3 regions of the Clostridium omnivorum genome follow, and region 2 is predicted to be linked to each of the others. Evidence: predicted binding sites of a transcription regulator. Region 2 holds the regulator's gene; each other region holds the start of a gene.
What was found. Region 2 encodes Rex, which represses fermentation and respiration genes when NADH is low (regulators of the CRP and FNR family bind a similar motif). Its sites were predicted from a motif close to ATTGTTAANNNNTTAACAAT; they were not measured.

Region 1 (6,769 bases), 920 kb from region 2:
TGAAGGGGCGAAGATGAATACAAAGGCAACTGAGGCCCTAGTATCACTGGTTTCAATAGACGAAGAGGAAAAACTATTTTATAAATCAATTCCCTTGCAGGTTGCATTAATAAGGGGTACAACAGCTGATGAGTTTGGCAATATTACCATAGAAAAAGAAGGGGTGCTTTTAGAAACTCTTCATATAGCTCAAGCAGCAAAAAATTCAGGTGGAATTGTAATAGCTCAGGTTGAGAGAATTGCTGCAAGTGGAACACTAAAACCTCTGGATGTTGTGATTCCAGGCATAATGGTTGACTATGTGGTACTTGCAGACAAGGATAATCATAAGATGAATTCAGGAAATATGTACGATCCTTCATATACAGGAGAAGTTAAGGTTCCAGTAGACCAAATTCCACCAATGTCTTTAAATGTTAGAAAGGTAATTGCTAAGAGATGTGCTATGGAGCTGGAATTAGATACAACTATTAATCTAGGAATTGGTGTACCTGAAGGGGTTGCAGCAATTGCTTTAGAAGAAGGAATTAGTAATCGTTTAACTATGACAATAGAAGCAGGTTCTATTGGGGGAGTTCCTGGCTCTGGGTGTAATTTAGGAGCAGCAGCTAATGTTGAAGCTATTATAGGACAGCCAAATATATTTGATTATTACGATGGTGGAGGTCTTGATTTAGCCTATTTAGGACTAGCTCAGGCAGATAAAAACGGTAATATCAATGTAAGTAAGTTCAATGGAAGAATGGTTGGCTGCGGCGGCTTTGTTAATATATCTCAGAATACCAAGAAGGTTATTTTCTGCGGTACCTTTACTGCAGGAAAATCCAATATTGAAGTAGTTAATAACACACTTAACATAATTAAAGATGGAGACTTTCTAAAGTTCGTTGATACTGTAGAGCAGATTACTTTTAGTGGAAGCTATGCAAATAAAACAGGACAGGAAGTTTTATATATAACTGAAAGAGCTGTATTCAAGCTTACAGCTAAAGGGTTAGAGCTAATAGAAATAGCTCCTGGCATCGATTTAGAAGAGCATATATTGAGCAAAATGGAGTTTAAGCCTATGATTTCAGAAAATTTGAAGCTGATGGATGCAAGGATATTTAGCAATGACTCCTTAGAACTAGCTAGTGCTCTTCAAGAGTGTCAGCTTGGAGCGTAAGTCAGGTAACTATTTAAGAGTTTAAGTAATAAGGGATATAAGGAAGAAATAATCACTTATATCCTTTTATCTTGGACATATTTTGAATAGTTAATTTTTAAATATGAAATAGCCAGTATTAAATGGTATTTTTAAAATATTGAAATTTTGGAGGATAAAAGATGGTGGAAGTGGTAATTGCTAGTGCTGTAAGGACTCCTGTAGGAGCTTTTGGAGGAAGTCTTAAGGATATACCTGCAGTTGATTTAGGTGCTTTGGTTATTAAGGAAGCAGTAAATAGAGCGGGGATAAAGCCGGAAGCAGTAGATGAGGTTTTAATGGGAAATGTTGTACAAGCTGGACTTGGACAAAACGTTGCAAGGCAGTGCACTCTTAAGGCAGGCCTGCCTGAGGAAGTTCCTGCAATGACAATTAATATGGTATGTGGTTCAGGGCTTAGAACGGTATCCCTTGCAGCGCAGCTAATAATAGCTGGTGATGCTGATGTGGTGGTTGCTGGAGGTACTGAAAACATGTCTCAAGGACCCTATGTATTGAAGAATGCAAGATGGGGACAAAGAATGGGCGATGGGAAATTGATAGATTCCATGGTAAATGATGCGTTAACAGATGCCTTTAGCGGAGTTCACATGGGAATAACTGCCGAAAATATAGCAGAAAAATGGGGCATTACAAGAGAAGATCAGGACAAATTTGCTTTAAACTCACAAAATAAGGCGGAAGCTGCTATTAAATCAGGTAGATTTGTGGATGAGATAGTCAGTGTTGAAATTCCCCAAAGGAAAGGTGAACCTAAAATCTTTGACACTGACGAGTTCCCAAGGTTCGGAACTACAATTGAGGCACTTTCAAAATTAAGACCAGCCTTCAAGAAGGATGGTACTGTAACAGCAGGAAATGCTTCAGGAATTAATGACGGAGCTGCAGCATTAGTAATAATGAGCGCTGCTAAGGCAAAAGAGCTTGGAGTTAAGCCTATGGCAAAAATATTATCTTATGGCTCCAAGGGTCTGGATCCTTCCATAATGGGTTATGGTCCTTTCCATGCAACTAAGAGAGCATTAGATAAAATAAATATGAAGGTAGAAGAGCTTGACCTTATAGAATCAAATGAGGCCTTTGCAGCTCAGAGTATAGCTGTTGCAAGGGATTTAAAATTTGATATGAATAAGGTAAATGTTAATGGTGGTGCAATAGCAATAGGACATCCTGTTGGAGCCTCAGGGGCGAGAATACTTGTATCCTTACTTTACGAAATGGAAAAGAGAGATGCTAAGAAAGGCCTAGCTACTCTATGCATAGGTGGAGGAATGGGAACAGCTCTTGTGGTAGAAAGGGAGTAAAAGAAAAAAGCTATTGAGCTCGGTCAATAGCTTTTTCTTATATAGTTGTAAGCACACTTTTGGGGGGAATAAAAATGGAGTTTAAGAATGTAATTCTAGAAAAAGAAGGCAATGTTGCAGTGGTTACTATCAATAGGCCATATGGCCTAAATGCATTAAATAGTGAAACACTTATAGAGTTAAATGGGGTTATAGATGAGCTTGAAGCTGATGATACCATATATGCAGTAATTCTTACAGGTGCGGGAGATAAGGCCTTTGTTGCTGGAGCAGATATTACTGAGATGAAGAATTTATCAGTAGCTGAAGCTAGAAGATTTTCAAGGCTTGGAAATTTAGCTTTTAGAAGATTAGAAGCACTTGAAAAGCCAGTTATTGCAGCTGTAGGAGGCTTTGCACTAGGCGGCGGCTGTGAGCTTTCACTAGCTTGCGATATTAGAATAGCTTCAGAAAAAGCTAAATTTGGACAACCAGAAACAGGTTTAGGAATAACGCCTGGATTTGGAGGAACACAAAGATTAGCAAGAACTATAGGCTTAGGAATGGCAAAGGAGCTTATTTATTCAGCAAAGGTAATAAAGGCAGATGAAGCTCTTAGAATAGGACTTGTGAATAGAGTTGTGGCACCTGAAATGCTTCTAGATGAGGCAAAGGCTTTGGCTAGCACAATTGCAAAGCAGGCTCCTATAGCTGTTAAGCTTAGTAAAGCTGCAATTAATATGGGAATGCAGATGGACATTGATACAGCTATAAATTATGAAGCTGAAATCTTTGGAGAATGCTTTGCTTCAGAGGATCAAAAGGAAGGTATGACTGCTTTTTTAGAAAAGAGAACAGAGAAAAACTTTAAGAATAAGTAGAAAATATAGGAGGTCAACAAATGAATTTTGCTTTAACTAAGGAACAACAATTAGTAAGACAAATGGTTAGAGAATTTGCAATCAATGAAGTAGCACCAATTGCTGCAGAAATTGATGAGACAGAAAGATTTCCCATGGAAAATGTGCAGAAGATGGCTAAATACGGTATCCTAGGCTTGCCTTTTTCAAAGGAATATAATGGAGCTGGTGGAGACACCTTATCATATATTTTAGCTGTTGAAGAACTTTCAAAGGTGTGTGCATCCACAGGAGTTATACTTTCAGCACATGTATCACTATGTGCATCACTTATAGAGAGCTTTGGTAACTCACAGCAAAAGGAAAAATATCTAAAACCACTTTCTAGAGGTGAAAAAATAGGTGCTTATGGATTAACTGAACCAAATGCTGGAACAGATGCTGCTGGACAGCAGACTACTGCAGTTTTAAAGGGAGACCACTATGTTTTAAATGGTTCAAAAATATTTATAACTAATGGTGGAGTAGCAGATATATTTATTATATTTGCTATGACAGACCGCACTAAGGGAACTAAGGGAATCAGTGCTTTTATAGTAGAAAAAAGTTTTCCAGGCTTCTCTATAGGGAAGGTAGAAAACAAGCTAGGAATAAGAGCATCATCAACTACAGAGTTAATTATGGAAAACTGTATAGTACCAAAGGAAAATCTAATTGGAATTGAAGGAAAGGGCTTTGGCATAGCTATGAAAACCCTGGATGGGGGGAGAATAGGTATAGCTGCTCAGGCTTTAGGAATAGCTGAAGGCGCTTTAGAGGCCGCTACAAACTACATGAAGGAGAGAAAGCAGTTTAATAAGCCTTTATCAGCATTTCAGGGACTACAATGGATGGTAGCGGATATGGATTGTAAGATAGAAGCAGCAAGATACCTTGTATACAAGGCTGCATGGCTAAAGGATCAAAAGCTCCCCTATTCGGTAGAGGCTGCAAGAGCTAAGCTTATGGCTGCAGAAGCTGCAATGGAAGTAACCACAAAGGCAGTTCAAATCTTTGGGGGTTATGGGTACACCAAGGAATATCCAGTAGAAAGAATGATGAGAGATGCTAAGATAACCGAAATCTATGAAGGAACTTCACAGGTTCAAAAGATGGTTATCTCAAGCAGTATCTTGAAATAGGAGGCAAGCTAATGAATATTATAGTATGTTTAAAGCAAGTACCGGACACTACAGTAGTTAAGATAGATCCAAAAACTAATACTCTAATAAGAGAAGGAGTACCTTCAATTATAAACCCAGAGGATAAGAATGCTCTAGAAGAGGCTTTAGTACTTAAAGATAATTACGGAGCTCATATTACAGTAATAAGCATGGGACCTCCACAGGCTAAGGATTCTTTAAGAGAGGCATTAGCTATGGGTGCGGATGAAGCCATACTTATAACTGACAGGGCCTTTGCAGGAGCTGATACATTAGCCACTTCTAAGGCATTAGCGGGAGCTATTAAAAAAATAGGTAAGTATGACATTATATTTGCAGGAAGGCAGGCAATAGATGGAGATACTGCTCAAGTAGGACCAGAAATAGCAGAGCATCTAAATATTCCTCAGGTAACTTACGTTCAGAAGGTTAAAAAGGAAGAGGACTATCTTCTAGTAACTAGGGCGCTAGAGGATGGCTATGAAATAATAAAAGTAAACACCCCGGTATTATTAACAGCTATCAAGGAATTAAATACTCCAAGATACATGAATGCAAGATTGATATTTGAATCTGCAAATAATGAAATAAAAATTATGACTGCTGATGATATAAATGTGGACAAGAAAGAGCTTGGGCTTTCTGGCTCACCTACAAAGGTTAAAAAGTCAATGACAAAGGAAGCAAAGACTCAAGGAGAAATTGTTAACTTGCCTGTTCAAGAAGCAGTAAAATACATGTTGAAAAAGATGAAAGAGAAGCACTACATCTAAGCTAAGGAGGAAAAAGGTCTAAATGACCTTTTTCGGGTAATCTGCCGATGGGAATCGGCATGAATAGATTACCCTGTGTTTTCGAATGAAAGGAGAAAAAAATTATGAACATAGCTGATTACAAAGGCGTTTGGGTTTTTGCAGAGCAGAGAGAGGGTGAACTGCAAAAGGTATCCTTAGAGCTTTTAGGAGAAGGAAGAAAAATAGCCGATAAGATAGGAGTAAAGCTTACAGCAATTTTGATTGGTGAAAAGGTAGAAGGATTATCAAAGGATTTAATACAGTATGGAGCTGATGAAGTTTTAGTGGCAGAGCATCCATTGCTTGCCCGCTATACTACCGATGGTTATACAAGGGTTATCTGCGATCTTGTTAATGAAAGAAAACCAGAGATTATATTTATTGGAGCAAGCTTTATAGGGAGAGATTTAGGACCTAGAGTTGCTGGCAGAATAGGAACTGGACTAACAGCAGATTGTACAGCTCTAGATGTTGATAGTGAAAGCAAGTTCTTATTGGCTACAAGACCAGCTTTTGGAGGAAATATCATGGCTACAATAGCATGTGAGGCTCACAGGCCGCAGATGGCTACTGTAAGACCTGGTGTGTTTGAAAAGGTAAAAGATGAGTCAAAACATGGGAATGTAGAAAAAGTAAAGGTAAACCTTGCAGCAGCAGATATAAGAACTCAGGTTATAGATGTACACAAGGAATTAAAGGAAATTGCTGATATTGCTGAAGCAAATATCATTGTTTCAGGCGGCAGAGGTATAGGAAATAAGGAAGGCTTTAAGCTTCTAGAGGATCTTGCTGAAGTTATGGGAGGTACTGTGGGAGCTTCGAGAGCGGCTGTTGAAAACGGATGGAGAGAAAGAGATTATCAAGTTGGGCAAACAGGAAAGACTGTTAGACCTACAGTATATATAGCTTGCGGTATATCCGGCCAAATTCAGCATCTAGCAGGCATGCAGGATTCAGATTATATAATAGCTATTAACAAAGATGAAAGTGCTCCAATAATGAAGGTAGCTGATGTAGCTATTGTTGGAGATCTAAATAAGATAATTCCAGAGATCATTGTTCAGGTAAAAGCTATGAAGGAAGATAATTAGTAGGAGGGATACTATGGAAAAGATTTTTGTTTTAGGCGCAGGTACCATGGGAGCTGGAATAGCGCAGGTATTTGCTCAAAATGGTTATGAGGTAGTTTTAAGAGATATAAAGGATGAGTTTGTTCAAAGAGGAATCGATGGAATAAATAGAGGTCTTGGAAGACTTGTGGCAAAGGGAAAAATCACAGAAGAAGATAAGAATGCCGTTATGGCAAGAATAGCAGGTACAACTGATTTGAGCCTTGCAGCGGACTGTGATTTAGTTGTGGAAGCAGCAGTAGAAAACATGAATATCAAAAAGGAAATCTTTGCGGAGCTTGATAAAATATGCAAGG
Region 2 (6,769 bases):
GTAATATCCAATAAAAACATTTTTACCTAATACTTTAATACCAGAATCCTGCTGCAATTTATCCATAATAATTCTAAACAGAGTAGTCTTTCCTCTACCATTTTCTCCAATAAGAGCTGTCCTGTCACCACGTTTAATATCTGCTTCTAAATTGCTAAAAAGATGTTTTTCTCCAAAGCTTTTAGAAAGCTTTTCTATATGCAATACATCATATCCACTTTTTATTTGTGTTTCAAATTTTATCTTTGATGCTTTAGCTTCTCTATCAGGAGCATCTATTCTTTCAATTTTAGCCAGTGCTTTTTCCCTGCTCTCTGCTGCCTTTATACTTTTTTCTCTATTAAAGGAACGGTAGCGCTCGATTATTTCTTCCTGCCTTTTAATTTCTGATTGCTGCAGATTATATGCTTTTAGCTGCACTTCATAATTTTTTTTCTTTAAGTCCACAAAGGTAGTGTAATTTCCATTATAGGAATTCATATGTCCACCTATAAGTTCAAAGGTTCTATTAGTAATTGAGTCAAGAAAAAATCTATCGTGGGATATTATTACTATTGTTCCTTTATAAGCTTTAAGGTATTCTTCTAACCATTCAATGGCATCTAAATCCAAATGATTGGTAGGCTCATCAAGAAGCAGTATTTCCGGACTTGTAAGTAATAGTTTGCAAAGGGCAACTCTTGTCTTTTGGCCGCCGCTTAATATGTTTATAGGCTTTTCGTAGTCATTTTCAGTAAAGCCCAACCCCTTTAATACTCTACTAATTTCTCCCTTATAAGTATATCCTCCACGATTATTATAAAGTTCAGAAAGTGTTGTGTATTCCTTGATTATTTTATCGTGATATTCCTGATTAGCAATATCATAGGGTTCATTAAGCTTAATTTCTAATTCTTTTAACCTGGCTTCCATCTCTAAAAGTTGATTAAAAACACCTAAAACTTCATTATAAATCACATTGCTGCTCTCTAATGATAAGTGTTGAGCTAGATAACCCACTTTTTTATTCTTATCAATAAATAAATCTCCGCTATCTTGTGAAAGTTCTCCAGTTAAAATTTTAAAAAGAGTACTTTTACCAGCACCATTGGCACCTACTAGACCAACTTTGTCGCATTCATTAACATTAAAGGTTACTTTATCTAAAACTATATCTATACCATAGCTCTTATGCAAATCTTTACAACTTAAAACTATCATTCTGTTCACTCTCCCACAAAATATTTTACTATGTAATGGGTGATTTTTGTAGCAAAAATAAAAAAAATCTTTAAATTGTTTTATTATACTTTACATTTTAAGCTAAAGGAGTTAATTTAGAATATGAAATAATGGCATTTATATTATGTCAAAATATTGACAGTGAAAAAAATTTAAGTAATACTATTAAATAGAATATACTATTAGGTAGAATGTGATAATAAATCGATTAATATATGCATACAAGTTAATTTGAAAGAGGTGCGCTATGGAAGGTAAAAAGAAGAATATCTCAATGGCAGTTATTAAAAGATTACCAAAATATCAGAGGTATTTAGGAGAGCTATTAAAAAATGATGTAGATAGAATCTCATCTAAAGAATTAAGTGAAAGAATCGGTTTTACAGCTTCACAAATAAGGCAGGATTTGAACTGCTTTGGTGATTTTGGCCAACAGGGCTATGGCTACAATGTAAAAGATTTATACAATGAAATCAACGGGATTTTAGGACTTACAGGAGAATATAAAACTATAATTATAGGTGCAGGAAATATAGGGCAGGCAATTGCAAACTATACTAGATTTGAAAGATTGGGTTTTTCTCTTAATGGCATTTTTGATACAAATCCTAAGCTTGTAGGTATGAAGATTAGGGATGTAGAAATCGATGACATAGATAATTTAGGCGATTATTTAGCACATAATGAAATAGATATAGCTATAATCTGCGTACCTCGGAACAGTGCACAAAGGGTATCCAATATTTTGGTGGAAGGCGGGGTTAAAGGAATATGGAACTTTGCACCAGTAGATTTGATTGTACCTAAAGATGTAACTGTAGAAAATGTGCATTTGAGTGAAAGTCTTATGACTTTATCCTATCTTTTAAAGAATAAAGACTTAGAAGACCAAGAATAAAAATAAATAATTTAAGTTAAAGGACTAAATGTAAAATTCATGCATTTAGTCCTTTAACTTTGTTAGATTATAAACAATCCCTTGTTTTTAGTGAAAATATTAAAATTTTAAGCAAAAAAACCTTGAAAAATAGAATTATAAAAATATTATAAATAATTACTCTTTTTGTTGAATTCCTATAGTGCAAGAGCTATAATAGGATTTGAGGTATAAATTAACAACTATTTTTTTCAAGCTTGTTAATAATATAACAAACTTGGGCTGAAAAAGTGATGGGAGGATTATCATGGAAGAAAAAAACGTGGTTCTTTCGAAAGAGGGCAATATTGCTGTAATTACTATCAATAGGCCTAAGGCTCTCAATGCTCTTAATACGGAAACTCTATTGGAACTCAATAACGTAATTGAAGCAGTAGAATTAGACGATGAGGTATATGCAGTTATACTCACAGGAGCAGGTGAAAAAGCATTTGTTGCTGGAGCAGACATTTCAGAAATGAAGAATATGACTGTTGTTGAAGGAAGAAAGTTTGGTAAACTTGGAAACAAAGTATTTAGGAGAATAGAAAATTTAGAAAAGCCTGTTATAGCTGCACTTAATGGTTTTACACTAGGTGGAGGCTGTGAGCTGGCTATGTCATGTGATATTAGAATAGCATCAACAAAAGCTAAGTTTGGACAACCAGAAGCTGGACTTGGAATAACTCCAGGTTTTGGCGGCACTCAGAGAATGGCAAGACTGGTAGGAATGGGAATGGCTAAAGAATTAATATTCACTGGGAAAATGATAGATGCCAATGAAGCTTTGAGAATTGGTTTAGTTAATAGTGTTTTTGAACCAGAAAAGCTTATGGAAGAGGCAAGAGCATTGGCAAACAGCATAGCTTTGAATGCCCCAATAGCAGTAAGACTTTGTAAGAGCGCTATAAATAGAGGTATACAATGTGATATTGATACAGCTCTTATGTATGAAACTGAAGTATTTGGAGAGTGCTTTGCCACAGAAGATCAAAAGGAAGGCATGACTGCCTTTGTGGAAAGAAGAGCAAAAAACTTTAAAAACAGATAATTTTCAGTAGTGCAATAAGGGAGGAATTAGAATGAATTTTCAACTCACTAAGGAACAAGAATTTGTAAGACAGATGGTAAGAGAATTTGCTATTAATGAAGTAAAGCCAATAGCTGCAGAAATTGATGAAACTGAAAGATTTCCAATGGAAAATGTTAAGAAGATGGCAAAGCTTAATATGCTAGGAATTCCAGTTCCTGAAATCTATGGTGGTGCTGGCGGTGATAACTTATCTTACATAATAGCAGTAGAAGAGCTTTCAAAGGTATGCGGAACCACAGGAGTTATTCTTTCTGCTCATACTTCACTAGCATCAGGTCTCTTGCAGCAGTTTGGAAATCAAGCTCAAAAGGAAAAGTATTTAGTTCCATTAGCTAAAGGAGATAAAATTGGAGCTTTTGGACTTACAGAACCTAACGCTGGAACAGATGCGGCTTCACAGCAAACTACAGCTGTTTTAGATGGCGATCACTATGTTATTAATGGTTCAAAGATATTTATTACAAATGGTGGAGTTGCAGATACTTTCTTAATATTTGCAATGACAGATAAGAGCAAGGGAACTAAAGGAATATCCTGCTTTATAATTGAAAAAGGATATCCAGGCTTCTCTATAGGTAAGGTTGAGAATAAGCTTGGAATTAGGGCTTCTTCAACCACTGAGCTAATATTTGAAAATTGCATAGTACCTAAAGAGAACTTAATTGGACAAGAAGGAAAAGGTTTTGGTATAGCAATGAAGACTCTTGACGGAGGAAGAATTGGTATAGCTGCTCAAGCATTAGGCATAGCAGAAGGGGCTTTTGAAGAAGCTGTTAAGTATATGAAGGAAAGAAAACAATTTGGTAAGTCACTGAGCGCTTTCCAAGGATTACAGTGGATGATAGCAGATATGGATGTAAAAATTGAAGCTGCTAGATATTTAGTTTACAAAGCTGCCTTTAATAAAGATAATGGACTTCCATATTCTGTTGAAGCTGCAAGAGCTAAATTATATGCTGCAGAAGTAGCTATGGAAGTAACTACAAATGTAGTTCAAATATTCGGTGGATACGGTTATACCAAGGAGTATCCTGTTGAAAGAATGATGAGAGATGCTAAGATTACTGAGATATACGAAGGAACTTCTCAAGTTCAGAAGATGGTTATAGCTGGTAATGCATTAAAATAGCTCAAGTAGTTACCCAGTGTTTCGAGTGAAAGGAGAAAAAGATATGAACATTATTGTTTGCTTAAAACAAGTTCCAGATACAAATGAAGTTAGAATAGATCCAAAAACAGGAACTCTTATAAGAGAAGGAGTTCCATCAATAATAAATCCAGATGATAAAAATGCTCTTGAAGAGGCATTAAAGCTAAAAGATGAATACGGTGCTCATGTTACAGTAATAAGCATGGGACCTCCACAAGCAGAAAAAGCATTAAGAGAAGCTTTGGCTATGGGAGCTGATGAAGCTATACTTGTAACTGACAGAGCTTTTGGAGGAGCAGATACTCTAGCAACTTCAAGAGTTATAGCAGCAGCTATAGCAAAACTTCCATATGATATAGTATTTGCAGGAAGACAGGCAATAGATGGTGATACTGCACAAGTTGGACCTGAAATTGCTGAACATTTAAATCTTCCACAAGTTACATATGTAGAAGAAGTTAAGTTTGAAGGAAAAGAACTAAGAATAAGAAAAGCTTTAGAAGATGGATATGAAATAGTAAGAGTTAATACACCAGTTCTTCTTACAGCTATTAAAGAATTAAACCAGCCAAGATATATGGATGTAAAGAATATTTTCAAGGCTTTTGATGAAGAAATTAAAATTTGGACAGCAAATGATATAGATTTAGATAAATCCCTTCTTGGACTAGCAGGTTCTCCAACAAAGGTAAGAAAGTCTGCAACTAAAGAGGCTAAAGGAAAAGGAGAAATAGTAAACCTGCCAGCTAAGGAAGCAGCAGCTTATGTAGTACAAAAATTAAAGGAAAAACACTATATCTAGAGGAGGGATAGCAGATGAATATTTCTGAATATAGAGGAGTTTGGGTTTTCGCTGAACAAAGGGAAGGAATACTTCAAAAAGTTTCATTAGAACTTTTAGGAAAAGGAAGAGAAATAGCAGATAAGCTTGGAGTGGAATTGACTGCTGTACTTTTAGGAGATCAGGTTGAAAAACTATCAGATACTTTAACAGCTTTTGGGGCTGATAAGGTTCTACTTGCAAATCACGAATTATTGAAATATTATAATACTGACGGATATTCAAAGGTTATATGTGATTTAGTCAATGAGCATAAACCTGAAGTATTGCTAATTGGAGCTTCCTATATAGGAAGAGATTTAGGTCCTAGAGTAGCTGCAAAGCTAGGTACTGGACTTACTGCTGATTGTACAGGTCTAGATGTTGATGAAGAAACAAAGAATCTTTTAATGACAAGACCTGCTTTTGGTGGAAATCTAATGGCTACAATAGAATGTGCTGATCACAGACCTCAGATGGCAACTGTTAGACCAGGTGTATTTGAAAAGCTTCAAAAGGATGAAACAAAGAAGGCTGAGGTAAATAAAATAAATGCTTCTCTTGCAGAAAATGATATAAGAACTAAGCTTGAGGAAATTGTAAAACTTGCTAAAGAGGAAGAAGATATTACTGAAGCACAATTTGTAATATCTGGTGGTAGAGGTGTTGGCAGCAAGGAAAACTTTGATTTATTAAAGGAAGCTGCAGAAGTGCTAGGCGGAACAGTAGGCGGATCCCGTGCTGCTGTTGAGGCTGGCTGGATAGATAAGGCATTCCAGGTTGGTCAAACTGGTAAAACTGTTAGACCAGTAGTTTACATAGCTTGTGGTATTTCTGGAGCTATACAGCATTTAGCTGGTATGCAGGATAGTGACTATATTATAGCTATTAATAAGGATTCAGATGCAGCAATTATGAAAATAGCAGACTTAGCTATAGTAGGGGATTATAGACAAGTATTGCCTGAATTAGCTGCTAAAATCAAAGAAGCTAAAAATAACTAAGAACTAAGAAGTAAGAAGTAAAAAGTAATACTTCTTAACTATTACTTATTATTTATAAATGGAGGTTTTATCATGGAAAAGATTTTTGTTCTTGGAGCAGGTACGATGGGAGCTGGTATTGCTCAAGCATTTGCTGCTAAGGGATATGAAGTTATAATCAGAGATATAAAGGATGAATTTGTTGATAGAGGTCTTGCTGGTATACAAAAGGGCTTATCAAAGCTTGTTGCTAAAGGCAAGATCACTAATGAGGCTATGGAAGAGCTTCTATCAAGAATATCAGGGACTACTGATATGAATTTAGCTGATGACTGTGATTTAGTAGTTGAAGCAGCTATAGAAAACATGGAAATAAAGAAGCAGATATTTGCTGAACTTGATAGAATATGTAAGCCAGAAACTATATTAGCATCTAACACTTCTTCTCTTTCTATAACTGAGGTAGCAGCTGCTACAAATAGACCAGACAGAGTTATAGGAATGCACTTTTTCAATCCAGCTCCAGTAATGAAGCTTGTTGAAATAATAAAGGGTATGGCAACTTCACAGGATACCTTCGACAAAG
Region 3 (6,769 bases), 300 kb from region 2:
GAATATAGCATTCATTGCTAAGGAATCCCTGGAGATGCTCCCTATTAGCAGAATGATAGGTATTTGTTACAAGTGCTTTATTATCTAGAATATATTGAAAAACTTGTACAAAGCCTTGCTGCCATGTATCATAAGTTTTTTTGTTACCTAAAGCCTTCGTTGCTTCGCTACTATAAATCCATTCTACAAGATCATAAATGTCCTTAAAATGATAATAGAAGGTTTGCCTATTAACTTCACAGTCTTCCACAATATCAATAACAGTAATCTTATCGAGTGGTTTTCCAGCAATTAATTTTTTCAGCGAAGCTGCTAGTGCTTTTTTTGTTGTTTGCGCCATAAAACCCCTCCATTTCATATTGTATATTGCGCAATACAAAGTGTCACCACGTCACGTACATAATTGACTCTATTGTGCCATGCGAAACATCCCCGCAGTTCCATAAGTAATGGCGTGTGCCACGCGAAACGTCCCCGTTGCACAGCTTAGCAAGCGACTATTTCTTTAATCATGAACTCTTTTCCACACAGTATCTCCCAATGTCTGCTTCCACAGTGTGGACATTTATTTTTATTCTCAATAAGATTAAAAACCTTATTACAATCTTTGCAAATGCCGTTTCCTGGCAAAATTTCAATTTCTAATTTCGTTTTTTCTAGCGACGTCCCATACACTGCTGCTGGGTAGCATTCTTCTATGTATCTTGGAATCATGGGTGATAGTTCCCCTATTTGAAGGACTAGCTTTTCAATTTTTGTTACTCTATTTTCTCTTGCAAAATTCTCAACCATTTTAACAACTTCAATCATAACTCCTATTTCATGCAAATTAAATCACCTCTCTTATCAGAGTATAAAGAACGGGAGAACTCCTGCTCCCCCGTAATTATTAACTTTAATAGTCTATTAACCTTCGTTATCTTTCTATTTTGTAAAAAGCCTCTTCACATTTTTCATTGCAATTCTTCCTTGACGTTTGATAACGTGTTTTATAACTATAGGTTTCATATGATCAATATCTGAACCAGCTGCATCATATTTTCTAACCAATGAAATTGCATCAAATTTACATTTAGTAGTACAAACTCCACAGCCTACACATTGGTATTGATCCACAACTGTAGCACCACAGCCAAGGCAACGCTCTGTTTCCTTCTTAACCTGCTCTTCAGTAAAGGTAACACGGGTATCCTTAAAGCTTACTTTTGATGTATCTCCTTCTACATGAAGTGCTCTTTGTCTAGGTAAACGATCATATCCAGCCATGTCTAGGTTTTCTTTATCAAGAGCGTGGTATTCCCTTTCTCTAACTAAGGTCAAACTGTCTCCATGAACATAACGATGAATTGAAATATAACCTTGCTTTCCAAGCGCAATTGCATCGATAGCAAATTTTGGTCCAGTTAAAGCATCTCCGCCTGCAAATACATCTTCCTCACCAGTTTGATAGGTTACTGGGTCAGCTTTTATTGTCTTATTTGGATTTAATTCAATCTTGGAGCCTTCTAGTAGGTTACCCCAATCTATTCCTTGACCAACTGAAAGCAGTACATTACTTGCTTTTACTATCTTTGTTGTATTTTCATCGAATTTAGGATTAAATCTCTTATTTTCATCAAAAACGGAAATACACTTTTTGAACTCTACTCCTACCACATGCCCATTTTCAACTATAATTCTCTTTGGACCCCATGAATTGTTTATAACAATTCCTTCTGCTTCTGCTTCTTCAATTTCTTCATCAAGCGCAGGCATTTCTACTCTGCTCTCTAAGCAGAACATATCTACAGCTGAAGCGCCAATTCTCTCAGCGGTTCTAGCAACGTCTATAGCAACATTTCCTCCACCTATAACAACTGTAGGTCCTTCTAATCTTAGATCTTCACCTAAGTTTACTCTACGTAAGAATTCAACACCAGTTATTACGCCTTCAGAATTTTCACCTTCAAGTCCGAGGCCTCTACCAGCTTGAGCACCTATTGCTAAATAAAAGGCATTATATCCTTGCTTTCTTAATTCAGGAATTGTTACATCCTTGCCTACCTCAACTCCTGTCTTAAATTCCACTCCTAGTTCTTTAAGTACATCTATTTCTGATTCAACTACTTCTTTTTCAAGTCTGAAGGAAGGTATTCCAAGTGTTAACATACCACCAAGCTTCTTTTGCTTTTCAAACACTGTTACTTCATATCCATCAACAGCTAAGAAATAAGCACATGAAAGTCCTGCAGGGCCTGCACCTACTACAGCAATTTTTCCTGATCTTTTTACCATTTTTTCAGGTACATAGCGATGTTCTGCTTTCATATCTTGATCAGCAATGAACTTTTTAACTTCATCAACTGCTAGTGGCTCATCCACGTCTCCTCTTGTACAAACAGCTTCACACTTTCTTGGGCAGATACGTCCGCAAATTGCTGGTAGTGGATTTTCTTTCTTTATAAGCTCAAGTGCATCTCTATATCTTCCTTGTGATGCCATCTTAATATATCCTTGAACTGCTATATGAGCTGGACATCCAGTTTTACATGGGCTTGTTCCACCATCATCAACAACCTTACGATGACGATAATCAAAATTCCATTTATCTTTTCCCCATTTAGTATCATATGGAGTATCTTTTTGTTTAGGAGCTTCAACAGGGTCCTTTGAACATAATTTTTGTCCTAAGGTTAATGCATTTGATGGGCAGTTTTCTACACACTCTCCGCAAGCAACACACTTTTCTGTATCTACTTGTGAAACATAGTTTGATCTAGACCAATCAGGGTTTCTATAAAGATTTGCATTTCTTAGTCCAAAGCAAGAGCATCCACAACAATTACAAATAGCAAGTGCATTTCCTGGTCCTGATAAATTAGGTATTTGATGCATTAGTCCTTCTTTTTCAGCCTGTAAACAAATTTCCCTAGCTTCTTCCCTAGTAACTTCTTTGCCTTTTCCTGTACGAATATAGTATTCAGCAGCTGGTCCTAGTCTAAGGCATATGTCTTCAACTCTATGTCCACAACCTTGTCCAATTACTCTCATGGATGCACGGCATGCACAATCTGTAACAGCAAAAAGATCATATTTATTAAGAAGGTATTCTATTTCTTCATAAGAAGCCTTTCTTGTATCTCCATCAATAGCGCTTTGAACTGGAATAACTCTCATTACACCTAGTCCAACTGGAATATTTCCTGCCATTAATGCACCTAATTTTCTTGTATATTCTTCAAAACACTCACCAATTACTGGGTACTTCTCCAAGTTTTCTTTTTTATCTACCATGTATTCCATACATCCTGGAACGAAAAGCTCAAGACAATACTGATCAACACCATCAACTGTTTCTAATTTAATAACACCATCTACAGCCATTTGATACAACATTTTTTCTACTTCTGCAGCTGGTTTTCCGCATTTTGCAGCGACTTCCTGTACAGTTTTAAATTTTCTTATTTCAAGACAAAGTGCTACTTCTGCCATTTCATCAGTAACAAGCGGCTCAAAAATTCTATATTCCGGATCTTCTGGTTTTACTTTTACTAGTCCGCCAGTGATACCAGCAGCTATTTTATTGGCCATTTCGAGTACTTTTTTCTTTACCATCTTATTATTTCCCCCCAAGATAATATTACATTATATAATTATTTTTCATTCCAATTTTTAACTTCGCTGCGAAGCCAATTAGCCCACTGGTCAATTCCTTCACCTGTCTTAGCTGATATAGGTATAACCTTGATATTAGGATTTAATTTTTTCACACGTTCTTCTACCGCTTTAAAATCAAAGTCAAAAATGCTTATAGCATCAATTTTGTTAATTAAAAGTACATCAACTATTGAAAACATTAGTGGATATTTTAGAGGCTTGTCGTCTCCCTCTGGTACGCTTAAAATCATAGCGTTCTTTGATGCACCAGTATCAAACTCTGCTGGGCATACTAGGTTTCCAACGTTCTCTAGTATTGCAATGTCAACATCTTCAGTTCCAAGTGCTTCAAGACCTTGTTTAGTCATATCTGCATCTAGATGGCACATTCCGCCTGTATGCAGTTGTATTACCTTTGCACCTGTTTTTGAGATAGTATTTGCGTCCACATCTGAATCAATGTCCGCCTCCATAACCCCAATTCTCATTTCGTCCTTCAAAGCTTCAATTGTTCTTTTTAAGGTAGTTGTCTTTCCTGAACCTGGTGATGACATTAAATTTAACAAAAAGGTCTTTTCTTCTTTTAATTGTTTTCTAAGCAAATCTGCTTGTCTATCGTTATTTTCAAAAACACTTTGCTTAATCTCAATAACCTTGTATTTATCCATATCATCTTTCCTCCATTTCATACTAATTTTTTCTGCATGTTAATTTTCTAACAAACATAACACACGTTACGTATATTTGAATTATACCACCAATTCTAAAAGAATTAAATATATTTTACCAACTATTTTTAATTCTTTTTCCAAATTCTTTTGGCTTTTAACCACTTTTCTGAATTGTTGTAAAAACTTGGCGACTGCATATAGGAAAACCTTTTCCATTCTGGCTCATTTGTACAGTTTAATCTATTCAAAAACAATAAAATAAAGACCTGTTTTAGTCTACATCATAACTAAACAGATCTTTAAAATATGCTTTTCATAAAAAGCTTTAGAACTACATCTTTTTAAATCTCATTGCAGACCACTTCTCATCAAGCGCTGCACTGCTGCAGGCAATGTAGCCAATTTCTTGAGTTGTAGCAAATAATACATCCCTATTTATATCATACTTATTCTTTCTATCCGATTTTGGATAGGAAATCCAAAGTACTCCATTTTCACCTAATAATGATATAGCCTCATTAATTCTATCCAAATAGTCCTGCTTTGAGGTTACAAATAGGTGCACAAAGCCATATTTTTCACATTCACTAAAATCAACTATGCTCTGCTCCTTTGTCATTGCTATGTATTCTTCTGGAGCATATAGGTAAACTCCTGTAGTACCTTCTTTTAGTTTCATCTTTTTAAAAACTGTACTCTCCATCTTTTGCTCTCCTATAAATTTGTTATTTAACTATTTTTATATAATTTAATAATATCATATTAAAAGTATTTACTCTATTTTACTTGTAATATTACTATACATTGAATTATTATTTATTAAAGAGGATATTAATTAAGATATACTTACGAGGTGAATATAATGGAAAAACTATTTTACGAAAGTCAATATATCAAGGACTTCACAGCAGAAATTATTGATGTAAAAGAGATAGATGGCAAATTTCATGTGATTTTAGACAAGACTGCTTTTTTTCCTGGTGGAGGTGGTCAATTTTGTGATCTAGGTTTTATAGAAAATAATGAAGTTATAGATGTGTACGAAGAGCATGGAACAATATATCACGTAATGGAAAAAAAGCCTATGAAAATACACAATGTAAAGTGCTCTATTGATTGGGCTAGGCGTGTAGATGGAATGCAGCAGCATTTAGGTCAACACGTACTTTCAGGCTGCTTCTTCTCCTTATTTAAGGCTAATACCTGCGGCTTTCACTTAGGAAAAGACATTAGTACTGTAGACATTGAAGGTATTTTAACTGAAGAGCAGGTAAGAGAAGCTGAAAGACTAGCCAATATACATATAGGTGAAAATTTAAAGGTTAACTTTATAACTCCTTCTAGGAAGGAACTTAAAAATTATAAGCTTAGACGTGCACTTCCAAATACTGACGAGCAGATAAGAATAGTCCAAATTGAAAACTTAGATATAAATGCCTGCTGCGGTGTACATCCTAGTTCAACCATTGAGCTTAGACTTATAAAGATAAAAAGATGGGAAAAATACAAGGGCGCCACAAGAATTGAGTTTTTAGCAGGAAACCGTGCCATAGATGATAATTTTAAAAAGGATAGATTCTCTGAAACTATATGCAGATATCTAAACAGCAATGAAGAAGATTCCATAAAAGCTATTAAGAATTTAGATAGTGACTTAAGAGTACTAAAAGAAGAAAATAAAAACCTTCAAGCTCAACTTCAGGATTTTCAAGTAAAGGAAATACTTGAGGAATCCGGCAAGACAAAGGATATAACTATAGTAAACAGAATATATCACAATGAGGATGCAAAATATATAAGCAAGCTTAGTTCAAAGCTTACAGAAAAGGATAATGTGGTAAGCCTTATAGCTGTAACTTCTGAGGATAGAGCAAATTTAATTTTCACCTGCTCTAAAAATCTAAAGGACTTAAGCATGAATGACTTATTAAAGGATGCCATAACCCTTATTGACGGCAAAGGCGGCGGTAGCAAATCTCTTGCGCAAGGTGCTGGCAAAAACAACAGTAATTTAAGCAGTGTTATTGATTACGCTGTCATGAAGCTAAAAAATATGTTGTAGAATAAAAAGCGTAGATAGATTTAAAATACAAATCTGTCTACGCTGATTTTTTAACTGACCATTTTTTTAAGTACATTTATTTGACTTTCAAGCCACTTAATAATTTCATTTTTATCATTATTTACAGGAGCGATATGCTTCCAGATTTCTTCAAAATACCTGTAAAAAGCTTTAACTATAGTAGGTTCTTCTATGGACAACTGCACCTTTGCTATGTTTTTTGAAGGTTCATAACATTCAAACAGCACTGCTTTCCTATCCTTAACCACACAATTTAAATTGTGGTTTTTCACATCACCTCTAGATATGAATGCAATATTGTAGTTATTGTGGGTTTTAAGAAGGTAGATCACATTTTCTAAATACTCAATTATGTCCTCAGCTTCCAATTCCATAATCT

Region 1: the regulator Rex is predicted to act here: its motif matches at 1,293-1,312, upstream of bsdE14_RS10290 (acetyl-CoA C-acetyltransferase).
Region 3: the regulator Rex is predicted to act here: its motif matches at 4,340-4,359, upstream of hypB (hydrogenase nickel incorporation protein HypB).

What each region holds. Positions count from the first base shown of each region.
Region 1 covers NZ_BRXR01000001.1:2,151,432-2,158,200, forward strand. Annotated here, with positions in the region: gene bsdE14_RS10285 (acyl CoA:acetate/3-ketoacid CoA transferase) at 1-1,165, shown strand, start outside; gene bsdE14_RS10290 (acetyl-CoA C-acetyltransferase) at 1,327-2,508, shown strand; gene bsdE14_RS10295 (short-chain-enoyl-CoA hydratase) at 2,583-3,368, shown strand; gene bsdE14_RS10300 (acyl-CoA dehydrogenase) at 3,389-4,528, shown strand; gene bsdE14_RS10305 (electron transfer flavoprotein subunit beta/FixA family protein) at 4,540-5,322, shown strand; gene bsdE14_RS10310 (electron transfer flavoprotein subunit alpha/FixB family protein) at 5,427-6,434, shown strand; gene bsdE14_RS10315 (3-hydroxybutyryl-CoA dehydrogenase) at 6,448-6,769, shown strand, end outside.
Region 2 covers NZ_BRXR01000001.1:3,067,482-3,074,250, forward strand. Annotated here, with positions in the region: gene abc-f (ribosomal protection-like ABC-F family protein) at 1-1,200, opposite strand, end outside; gene bsdE14_RS14400 (redox-sensing transcriptional repressor Rex) at 1,469-2,119, shown strand; gene bsdE14_RS14405 (short-chain-enoyl-CoA hydratase) at 2,406-3,188, shown strand; gene bsdE14_RS14410 (acyl-CoA dehydrogenase) at 3,220-4,359, shown strand; gene bsdE14_RS14415 (electron transfer flavoprotein subunit beta/FixA family protein) at 4,403-5,182, shown strand; gene bsdE14_RS14420 (electron transfer flavoprotein subunit alpha/FixB family protein) at 5,197-6,204, shown strand; gene bsdE14_RS14425 (3-hydroxybutyryl-CoA dehydrogenase) at 6,277-6,769, shown strand, end outside.
Region 3 covers NZ_BRXR01000001.1:3,370,387-3,377,155, reverse strand. Annotated here, with positions in the region: gene bsdE14_RS15835 (TetR/AcrR family transcriptional regulator) at 1-340, opposite strand, end outside; gene bsdE14_RS15830 (hydrogenase maturation nickel metallochaperone HypA) at 487-828, opposite strand; gene bsdE14_RS15825 (FAD-dependent oxidoreductase) at 925-3,594, opposite strand; gene hypB (hydrogenase nickel incorporation protein HypB) at 3,633-4,304, opposite strand; gene bsdE14_RS15815 (DUF3052 domain-containing protein) at 4,639-5,010, opposite strand; gene bsdE14_RS15810 (alanyl-tRNA editing protein) at 5,170-6,369, shown strand; gene bsdE14_RS15805 (hypothetical protein) at 6,420-6,769, opposite strand, start outside.